Regions from separate parts of the Streptomyces sp. NPDC013157 genome, predicted to be linked through region 2. Evidence: riboswitches for the same ligand, from Rfam matches in the RefSeq annotation. Region 2 holds a riboswitch; each other region holds the start of a gene.
The links. Region 2 has a riboswitch for thiamine pyrophosphate ahead of thiC (phosphomethylpyrimidine synthase ThiC). Riboswitches for the same ligand answer to the same signal wherever they lie in the genome.

Region 1 (3,268 bases), on a different contig from region 2:
GATCGGCGACCCGAGCGGCATCACCGCGGCGCACCCCACGTCCTCCAGTTTCCGGGCCAGCACAGGATCGTCGTTCGTGTACGGCAGCACCGTGAACCCGTCGTCCACCAGCGTCTCCGCCGCGTCAAGCAGCTCGACCGGGTCCGGCAGCAGCGTCCGCTCGTCGGCGATGACCTCCAGCTTGACCAGATCGGTCCCCAGTGCCTCCCGCGCCAGCCGTGCCGTCAGCACCGCCTCGCCCGCGGTGTAGCACCCGGCCGTGTTGGGCAGCACCCGGATCCCGAGCCGGTCGAGCACCGACAGCACGGAGCCCCGTACCCCCGGGTCCACCCGCCGCATCGCGACCGTGGTCAGCTCGGTCCCGGACGCGAGGAGCGCCCGCTCCAGCACCTCCAGGCTGGGTGCACCCCCGGTACCCATGATCAGCCGGGACGAGAACGTCGTACCCCCGAGGACGAAGGGATCGTCGGCCATGGCGCTCAGCCTCCCTGCACGGCGGTCAGGACTTCCACCCGGTCGCCGTCGGCGAGCCCGGTCGTCGCCCACTGCCCGCGCGGTACGACGGTCTCGTTGACGGCCGCGGCCACCCCGGAGGGCGCCGCCGTGAGGGACCGCACGAGCGAGTCGAGAGCGGTGCCCGGGGCGATCTCCCGGCGCTCCCCGTTGACGGAGATGGTGACGGAGAGGTTCATGCGGTCTGCTCCACAAGTTGGCGGGGGAGGGGGTCGAATCGCCTCGGCGTGAACGGACGGCCCTCCGCCGGCAGCTCGCCGCCGGCCAGCAGCTCTGCCATGACGTCTCCGGTGACCGGCGTGAGCAGCACCCCGTTGCGGTAGTGCCCGGTGGCCAGCAGCAGTCCGTCGAGGCGGGTCGGCCCGAGCAGCGGCGCGTTGTCGGGGGAGCCGGGGCGCAGTCCGGCCCGGGTCTCGGTCAGGGGCAGCTCGGTGATCCCGGGCACCAGCTCGTGCGCGTCGCGCAGCAGCTCGTACACCCCGCCCGCCGTCACGGTCGTGTCCCAGCCCAGCTCCTCGCTGGTCGCGCCGACGACCAGCTCGCCGTTGTCCCGGGGCACCAGGTAGACGTTCCCGCCGCGCACCACGGCCCGTACGGTCCGGCTGAGGAACGGCGCGTACCGGGCGGGCACGGTCAGCCGCAGCACCTGCCCCTTCACCGGCCGTACCGGCGGCAGCACGTCGTCGGGCACACCCGCCAGCCGCCCGCTCAGGCTGCCGCCCGCGAGCACCACCTGGCCGGCGCCCAGCGCCTCACCCGCACGGGTGCGGACACCGGCGGCCCGTTCCCGTACCACCTCCAGGCGCTCGGCCCAGTCGCGGTGGAACACCACCCCGGCCCGCTCGCACGCGGCCACCAGCGCGGCCGCCAGCCGGCGCGGGTCGATCTGGTGGTCGCCGTCGGCCCGCAGCCCGCCGCGCACACCCGGCGCGAGCATCGGCTCCAGGCGCCGGCACTCCCGCCCGGACAGCCACTCGGACTCCAGGCCCGACTGCTTCTGGAGGGCGTGCAGCTCGCGCAGATGGGCGCGGTCGTCGGCGTCCAGCGCGACCGCGAGGGTGCCGCAGCGCCGGTAGCCGAGGTCGCGGCCGGTGAGCTCGGTCAGCTCGGCGGCGAAGTCGGGATAGCGGCGCGCGGAGGCCAGGTTGAGCCCCAGCAGGGTCTGCTCGCCGTAGTGCAGCTCGGTGACGGCGGCCAGCATCCCGGCCGCGACCTGCGCGGCCCCGCCGCCGGGCTCGGGGTCGGCCACGGCGACGGCGAGCCCGCGCTGGGCCGCCCGCCAGGCCGTGACCAGGCCGATGATTCCGCCCCCGATGACGAGGACGTCGGACGTACGTGAGGACATGGGCGTCCAGCCCCTCCCTTCGCCGGCATGACCCGGATCAGGTTCGTACGGTCGGAGGCCGCCAGCCTCCCTCTCAGCCCGGTGCGTCCGGGCTCCCGCGTGTGCTTCCCCGCCACCCTAGCCCGCGGCGCTCCGCCCCGGTAAGACGGCCTCGGACGGCACTGCGGACGGCGCTGTGGACAGTGCTGTGGACAGTGCTGTGGAACAGGTCATACGCCACGACCCCTGACTGACTCTTTGTCAGTTGTCTATCGTTCTTGTCTATGGTGATCAGGTGAGCGAGCAGACGCAGCGACGGAGCACGTCACAGACGCGGCGCGTGGTCGTCGTGGGCGCGGGGATGGCCGGGGTGCAGACCGCCGTCGCCCTGCGGGAGCAGGGGTTCACCGGGACTGTCACGCTGATCGGCGCCGAGCCGCACCAGCCGTACGACCGGCCGCCGCTCTCCAAGGCCGTGCTGCTCGGCAAGTCGGAGGGCTCCGCCTTCGAGGTGGACTTCGAGGCGCTCGGCATCGAGCTGGCGCTCGGCCGCGAGGCGCTGGGCGTGCGCACCACCGACCATGAGCTGGACACCGAGGCCGGCCCGGTGCCCTACGACGTCCTGGTCCTCGCCACCGGCGCCGAGCCGATCACGCTGCCCGGCACCGAGGGCGTGCCCGGCGTCCATCTGCTGCGCACCCTGGACGACGCCGAGCGGCTGCGGCCCGTGCTCGCCCGGCAGCACGACATCGTGGTCGTCGGCGCGGGCTGGATCGGCGCCGAGTTCGCCACCGCGGCCCGCGAGGCCGGCTGCGCGGTCACCGTGGTCGAGGCCGCCGACCGCCCGCTCGCGGGAGCGCTTCCCGCCGAGGTCGCCGCGCCGATGGCCGCCTGGTACGCGGACAGCGGCACCGACCTGCGCACCCACGCGCGCGTGGCGGGCATCGAGCCCGGCGCGGTGGTGCTCGACGACGGCTCGCGGCTGCCCGCGGGCGCCGTCGTGGTCGGCATCGGCGCCCGCCCCGCCACCGCCTGGCTGGCCGGCTCCGGCATCGGGCTGGGCCCGCACCACGAGGTGCTCGCCGACGACCGCCTGCGCACCAGCGCCCCCGACGTCTACGCGGTCGGCGACTGCGCCTCCTTCCCGTCCGGCCGCTACGCCGAGCGCCTGCTCGTCCACCACTGGGACAACGCCCTCCAGGGCCCGCGCACGGTCGCCGCCAACATCCTCGGCGAGACCGACGCCGTCTACGACCCGGTCCCGTACTTCTGGTCCGAACAGTTCGGCCGCTTCGTCCAGTACGCCGGCCACCACGCCGCCGCCGACCACCTGATCTGGCGCGGCGACCCGACAGGGCCGTCCTGGAGCGTCTGCTGGCTCCGCGAGGGCCGCCTGGTAGCCCTCCTGGCGGTAGGCCGCCCCCGCGACCT
Region 2 (3,268 bases):
ATGCAGAGGGCGGCAGTGATGGAGAGCTGCAGCGGACTCATCGGCCACGACTCCTTTTGGTCGCGTCACTGAACGGTCGATCGCTGTGCGGGGCAGCCCGCCTTGCCTCCGAGCATATGACTCGCCGTAGAGGACCAACTCGGATCGACACACTCAACTGCCCTGGCTACGACCGAGCTTGACCCTGTGTGTGTGGGGGGGCAGGCCTTCGGGTCTGCCCCCTTCACCATGTCAGTCGGCGATCGGCAGGTACACCCGGTTCCCGCTCGCGGCGAATTCCTTCGACTTCTGGAGCATCCCCTCCGCGACCTCCTCCGGTGTCGCCCCCTCGGCCGCCGCACCGCCGAACCGCTCTGTGATGCTTTGGCTAATCTTCATCGAGCAGAACTTCGGCCCGCACATCGAGCAGAAGTGAGCCGTCTTCGCCGGCTCCGCCGGGAGCGTCTCGTCGTGGAATTCGCGGGCGGTGTCCGGGTCCAGGGCGAGGTTGAACTGGTCCTCCCACCGGAACTCGAAGCGAGCGTCGGACAGTGCGTCGTCCCACTCCTGCGCGCCGGGGTGGCCCTTGGCGAGGTCGGCCGCGTGGGCTGCGATCTTGTAGGTGATGACGCCGGTCTTGACGTCGTCCCGGTTGGGCAGGCCCAGGTGTTCCTTGGGGGTGACGTAGCAGAGCATCGCCGTGCCCCACCAGGCGATCATCGCGGCACCGATGCCGGAGGTGATGTGGTCGTACGCCGGCGCGACGTCCGTGGTCAGCGGGCCGAGCGTATAGAACGGAGCTTCATCGCAGATCTCCTGCTGAAGGTCGATGTTCTCCTTGATCTTGTGCATCGGGACGTGGCCCGGGCCCTCGATCATGGTCTGTACATCGAAACGCCTGGCGATCCGGTTGAGTTCCCCGAGCGTGCGGAGTTCCGCGAACTGGGCCTCGTCGTTGGCGTCCGCGATGGAGCCGGGGCGCAGCCCGTCGCCGAGCGAGTACGTGACGTCGTAGGCGGCGAGGATCTCGCAGAGTTCCTCGAAGTTCTCGTACAGGAACGACTCCTTGTGGTGCGCGAGGCACCAGGCCGCCATGATCGAGCCACCGCGCGAGACGATGCCGGTCTTGCGGTTGGCGGTGAGCGGCACGTACGGCAGGCGCACGCCTGCGTGGACGGTCATGTAGTCCACGCCCTGCTCGGCCTGTTCGACGACCGTGTCCTTGTAGATCTCCCAGGTCAGTTCCTCGGCCCTGCCGTCGACCTTCTCCAGGGCCTGGTAGAGCGGCACCGTGCCGATGGGGACGGGGGAGTTGCGCAGCACCCATTCACGGGTGGTGTGGATGTTGCGGCCGGTGGAGAGGTCCATGACCGTGTCGGCGCCCCAGCGGGTCGCCCAGGTCATCTTCTCGACCTCCTCCTCGATGGAGGAGGTGACCGCGGAGTTGCCGATGTTGGCGTTGACCTTCACCAGGAACCGCTTGCCGATGATCATCGGCTCGATCTCCGGGTGGTTGACGTTGGCGGGCAGTACGGCCCTGCCCGCCGCGATCTCCTCACGGACCACCGCAGGAGAAACGTTCTCGCGGATGGCCACGTACTCCATCTCCGGGGTGATCTCGCCCCGGCGGGCGTACGCGAGCTGGGTCACCGCCTCGCCTTCCCGGCTGCGACGCGGCTGGCGCGGACGGCCCGGGAAGACCGCATCCAGGTTGCGCAGGCCACCGCGCGGCGAGGTGTGCTTGATTCCGTCGTCCTCAGGACGGACGGGCCGGCCCGCGTACTCCTCGGTGTCGCCGCGGGCGACGATCCAGTTCTCCCGCAGCGGCGGCAGGCCCCTGCGGACGTCGGTCTCGACGAGCGGATCGGTGTACGGGCCTGAGGTGTCGTAGAGCGTGACCGACTGCCCGTTGGTGAGATGCACCTGACGGACCGGCACCCGCAGGTCGGGGCGGGAGCCCTCGACATACCCCTTGTGCCAGCCGATGGACCTCCCGGCCTCCGGGGACGGTTCGCCCGTAATGGACTGTTCGTCCTGGCTGAAGGCAGGCGTGCGTGCGTCCTTGTTGGTCATAAGACCTACTCCCTACGCCGGCATTACCCGGTAACAGGTTCGGCGGTCGACGCAGCGGCTTCCGTCGGGCGGCGTTTCCTGCGAAACATCACACGTTCCACGTGAAACATCGCGAATACGGAGGTCAGCGCCCTCTCAGCCCGGTGCTCCGAGCTCCCGCGTGTGCAAAGGTGCCTCCACGCTAGCGTCAATTCGGGCGCGGTGAACAGAGGGCCCCTACCGTTCTTGCGATGATCGGGCGGTGACCTCGACACAGCAGCACCCCTATCCGCCCCCGGACCCGCGGCGCGGCAACGGCGCCCCGCAGGGCGGCGGACCCGGCCACGGGGGCCGTGGTGCCGGTGACGGACACATCCATGAGCAGGCCCTCAGCCATGCCCACCATCACGACAACGGCCATGCCCACGGCCACCGCGAGGCCCAGGACGGATCCGGACCCGGCGGGGGTCACGGCCATTCGCACGGGCACAGTCACAGCCACGGTCCCGCCGCGCCCGTCTCCAAGCATCTGCGCAAGGTCATCGCGGCGATCCTCATCCCCTTCACCGCCGCGGTCGTGGTCGGTCTGGTGGTGCTGTGGCCCGGCGGTGCCCCGCCGCACGAGCGCACCGGCGTCGGCTTCGACCGCCAGACGCAGGCGGCGACGGTCACCAAGGTCGTCTCGGTCAGCTGCAAGTCGGTCAACGCCTCCGGAGGCGGCTCGACCGCCGACACCGCCACAGCCGACGGCACTTCCTCGAAGGAGGGGGACGGCACCTGCAAGAAGGCCACCGTCCGGGTCGACACCGGCAAGGACAAGGGCCGTACCTTCACCGAGATCGTGCAGCCCGACCAGTCGCGGCAGTTGCACGAGGGCGAGCAGGTCGTGGCCGCGTACGAGCCCTCCGCACCCAGGGACCTGCAGTACTCGGTCACCGACGTGAACCGGAAGTTCCCGATGGCGCTGCTCGCCGGGATCTTCGCGCTCGCCGTCGTGGTGGTGGGCCGCCTGCGCGGTGTGATGGCCCTGGTCGCGCTGGCCGTCAGCTTTCTGGTGCTGACGCTGTTCATCCTGCCGGGGATCCTGCAGGGCTCGAATCCGCTGCTGATGGCGGTGGTCGGGTCGAGCGCCATCATGCTGATCGCCCTGTACATCTGCCACGGGCTGTCAGCCCGGACCTCGGTGGCGGTGCTCGGCACGCTGGTCTCCCTGTGCCTGATCGGCCTGCTCGGCTCG
Region 3 (3,268 bases), on a different contig from region 2:
ACCACCGACGCGGCCGCGGCGAAGACGTTCTACGAGTCGGTCTTCTCCTGGCAGACGCGGGACGTGCCGATGGGCCCGGGACTGACCTACACGATCCTCACCCCGGCCGGCGCCGGCCCGGCGGCGGCCCACGGCGGACTGATGCAGTTGCCCCAGGCCAACCTCGACGCCGGCTCGACCCCGGAATGGCACCCCTACTTCGAGGTGACCGACTGCGACGCCACCTTCGCCAGGGCCACCGAGTCCGGAGCCACCACCCTCATCCCGGTCACCGAGGCCCCGGGCATCGGCCGCTTCGCCATGTTCCGCGACCCCTCCGGCGCCCTCTTCGCCATCATCACGACGGCCAGGGGCTGAGCCCTTCCAAGTCCCCGCCGAACCTTCGGTCGCAGGCCACCTCAGTTGATCTGCGACACTGGTACAGCCATGCCTAATCCCGGAGAACTCACTTTCGTCGCGCCGCGCGGAGCCAAGAAGCCGCCGCGGCATCTCGCCGATCTCTCGCCCGCCGAGCGCAAGGACGCGGTGGCCGAGGTCGGGGAGAAGCCGTTCCGTGCCAAGCAGCTCTCGCAGCACTACTTCGCGCGGTACGCGCACGACCCCGAGCAGTGGACCGACATCCCGGCCGGGTCGCGGGACAAGCTGCGGGAGGCGCTGTTCCCCGAGCTGATGACCGTCGTACGGCATCTGTCGACCGACGAGGGGACGACGCGCAAGACGCTGTGGCGGCTGTTCGACGGCACGCTCGTCGAGTCGGTGCTGATGCGCTACCCGGACCGGGTGACCATGTGCATCAGCTCGCAGGCGGGGTGCGGGATGAACTGCCCGTTCTGCGCGACCGGGCAGGCGGGTCTGGACCGGAATCTGTCGACCGCCGAGATCGTCCACCAGATCGTGGACGGGATGCGGGCGCTGCGGGACGGGGACGTGCCTGGCGGTCCCGCGCGGCTCTCCAACATCGTCTTCATGGGGATGGGCGAGCCGCTCGCCAACTACAAGCGGGTGGTCGGAGCGATCCGGGCTCTCACCGACCCCGCCCCGGACGGGCTCGGCCTCTCGCAGCGCGGGATCACCGTCTCGACCGTCGGACTGGTCCCGGCCATCCACCGGTTCGCCGACGAGGGATTCAAGTGCCGGCTGGCGATCTCGCTGCACGCCCCCGACGACGAACTGCGCGACACGCTCGTCCCCGTGAACACGCGGTGGAAGGTGCGCGAGGTCCTCGACGCCGGGTTCGAGTACGTCGAGAAGAGCGGGCGTCGGCTCAGCATCGAGTACGCCCTCATCCGCGACATCAACGACCAGGCGTGGCGGGGGGACCGGCTGGGCCGCCTGCTCAAGGGCAAGCCCGTGCACGTCAACCTCATCCCCCTGAACCCGACTCCGGGTTCGAAGTGGACCGCGTCGCGGCCGGAGGACGAGAAGGCGTTCGTCGAGGCGATCGAGGCGCACGGTGTGCCGGTGACGATCCGGGACACCCGCGGGCAGGAGATCGACGGAGCCTGCGGTCAGCTCGCGGCCACCGAGCGGTAATCTGAGGGCCGTAGGTACATCTTCATATTCCGACAGGGGAGCGCCACAGCGCTGAGAGTGCGGCAACCGGGCCGCAGACCCTCTGAACCTCGCCCAGGTCATTCTGGGTAGGAAGTTCGGTCATCACTCAAGCTGTTGCGCCCTGCCCGCACACCGCGGGCAGGGCCGCGTCTCTTCCTGGTCAACCCCAGGAGGAAAACACCAGTGCACACAAGGACCTTCTTGGCCGCGGCCGTCGGGCTCGGTCTCGTCACGCTGTCCGCGTGCTCGTCGTCGTCGGGTTCCGACGCCGATTCCAAGACCGTCACTCTGGTCAGCCACGACTCGTGGGCCGTCTCCAAGAACGTGCTCCAGGACTTCGAGAAGCAGTCCGGCTACAAGGTCAGGGTCCTCAAGGACGGTGACGCCGGGCAGGCCGTCAACAAGGCGATCCTGACCAAGGACAACCCGCAGGGCGACGTCTTCTTCGGCGTCGACAACACCCTGCTCTCCAGGGCCCTCGACAACGGTCTCTTCCAGCCGTACGAGGCGAAGGGGCTCGGCACGGTCGGCACGGCGTACCAGCTGGACGCGGACAGGCACCGGGTCACGCCCATCGACTACGGCGACATCTGCGTCAACTACGACAAGGCGTACTTCAGCAAGCACAAGCTGACCCCGCCGACCTCGTACGCCGATCTCGTCAAGCCGCAGTACAAGAACCTCCTCGTCACCGAGAACGCGTCCACCTCCTCGCCGGGGCTGGGATTCCTGCTAGGGAGCGCGGCTCAGTACGGCGACGACGGCTGGCAGGACTACTGGAAGAAGCTCAAGGCCAACGGCGTCAAGGTCGTCGACGGCTGGGAGCAGGCCTACGACGAGGAGTTCTCCGGCTCGGCCGGCGGCAAGAAGGCCGGCGGCGACCGGCCGCTCGTCGTGTCGTACGCCTCCTCGCCGCCCGCCGAGGTCATCTACGCCGACCCGAAGCCGAGCACCGCGCCCACCGGGGTCGCGACCGGCACCTGCTTCCGGCAGATCGAGTTCGCGGGGCTGCTGAGCAACGCGGGGAACACCAAGGGCGGCAAGGCCCTCATCGACTTCCTGGTCTCCAGGGAGTTCCAGGAGGACATGCCGCTGAACATGTTCGTGTACCCGGTGGTGAAGGGGGCGAGCGTGCCTGCCGAGTTCACGAAGTACGGGCCCGCAGCCCAGGACCCCGAGACCATGGCGCCCGACGAGATCGCCGCCAACCGTGACCAGTGGGTCAAGACGTGGACGTCACTCGTACTGAAGTAGCCGCGCACAAGGGCCGTTCGGGGAGCGCGGCGCGGCTCGGACTGATGTTCGTGCCGGTCGCGTTCTTCGCCGTCTTCTTCGCCTGGCCGGTCGCGGCGATCGTCACGCGCGGGCTGAGGGTCGACGGGGTGTGGCGGTTCGGGCGGATCGCCGACGTCGTCGGCCAGTCCGACATCCGGCACGTGCTCTGGTTCACCACCTGGCAGGCGCTCGCCTCCACCGCGCTCACCCTGCTGGCCGCGCTGCCCGCCGCCTACGTCTTCGCCCGCCTCGACTTCCCGGGCAAGCAGGTGCTGCGGGCCGTGGTGACGGTGCCCTTCGTGCTGCCGACGGTCGTGGTGGGCACCGCGTTCCTCGCGCTCGTCGGGCGGGGCGGCCTGCTGGACGAGTTGTGGGGCGTACGGCTGGACACCACCGTCTGGGCCATCCTGCTGGCGCACGTCTTCTTCAACTACGCGGT

Region 1: it holds a riboswitch for thiamine pyrophosphate, as region 2 does, so the genes downstream of both, thiO (glycine oxidase ThiO) here and thiC (phosphomethylpyrimidine synthase ThiC) in region 2, are expected to answer to the same signal.
Region 3: it holds a riboswitch for thiamine pyrophosphate, as region 2 does, so the genes downstream of both, ACFY6U_RS23075 (thiamine ABC transporter substrate binding subunit) here and thiC (phosphomethylpyrimidine synthase ThiC) in region 2, are expected to answer to the same signal.

Annotation. Positions count from the first base shown of each region.
Region 1 is NZ_JBIBAK010000004.1:269,983-273,250, forward strand. It holds gene ACFY6U_RS14530 (thiazole synthase) at 1-474, opposite strand, end outside; gene thiS (sulfur carrier protein ThiS) at 480-692, opposite strand; gene thiO (glycine oxidase ThiO) at 689-1,858, opposite strand; TPP riboswitch at 1,856-1,967, opposite strand; gene ACFY6U_RS14545 (NAD(P)/FAD-dependent oxidoreductase) at 2,133-3,268, shown strand, end outside.
Region 2 is NZ_JBIBAK010000012.1:245,399-248,666, forward strand. It holds gene ACFY6U_RS32270 (hypothetical protein) at 1-72, shown strand, start outside; gene thiC (phosphomethylpyrimidine synthase ThiC) at 232-2,052, opposite strand; TPP riboswitch at 2,045-2,222, opposite strand; gene ACFY6U_RS32280 (YibE/F family protein) at 2,294-3,268, shown strand, end outside.
Region 3 is NZ_JBIBAK010000007.1:346,068-349,335, forward strand. It holds gene ACFY6U_RS23065 (VOC family protein) at 1-357, shown strand, start outside; gene rlmN (23S rRNA (adenine(2503)-C(2))-methyltransferase RlmN) at 427-1,533, shown strand; TPP riboswitch at 1,558-1,665, shown strand; gene ACFY6U_RS23075 (thiamine ABC transporter substrate binding subunit) at 1,738-2,808, shown strand; gene ACFY6U_RS23080 (ABC transporter permease) at 2,853-3,268, shown strand, end outside.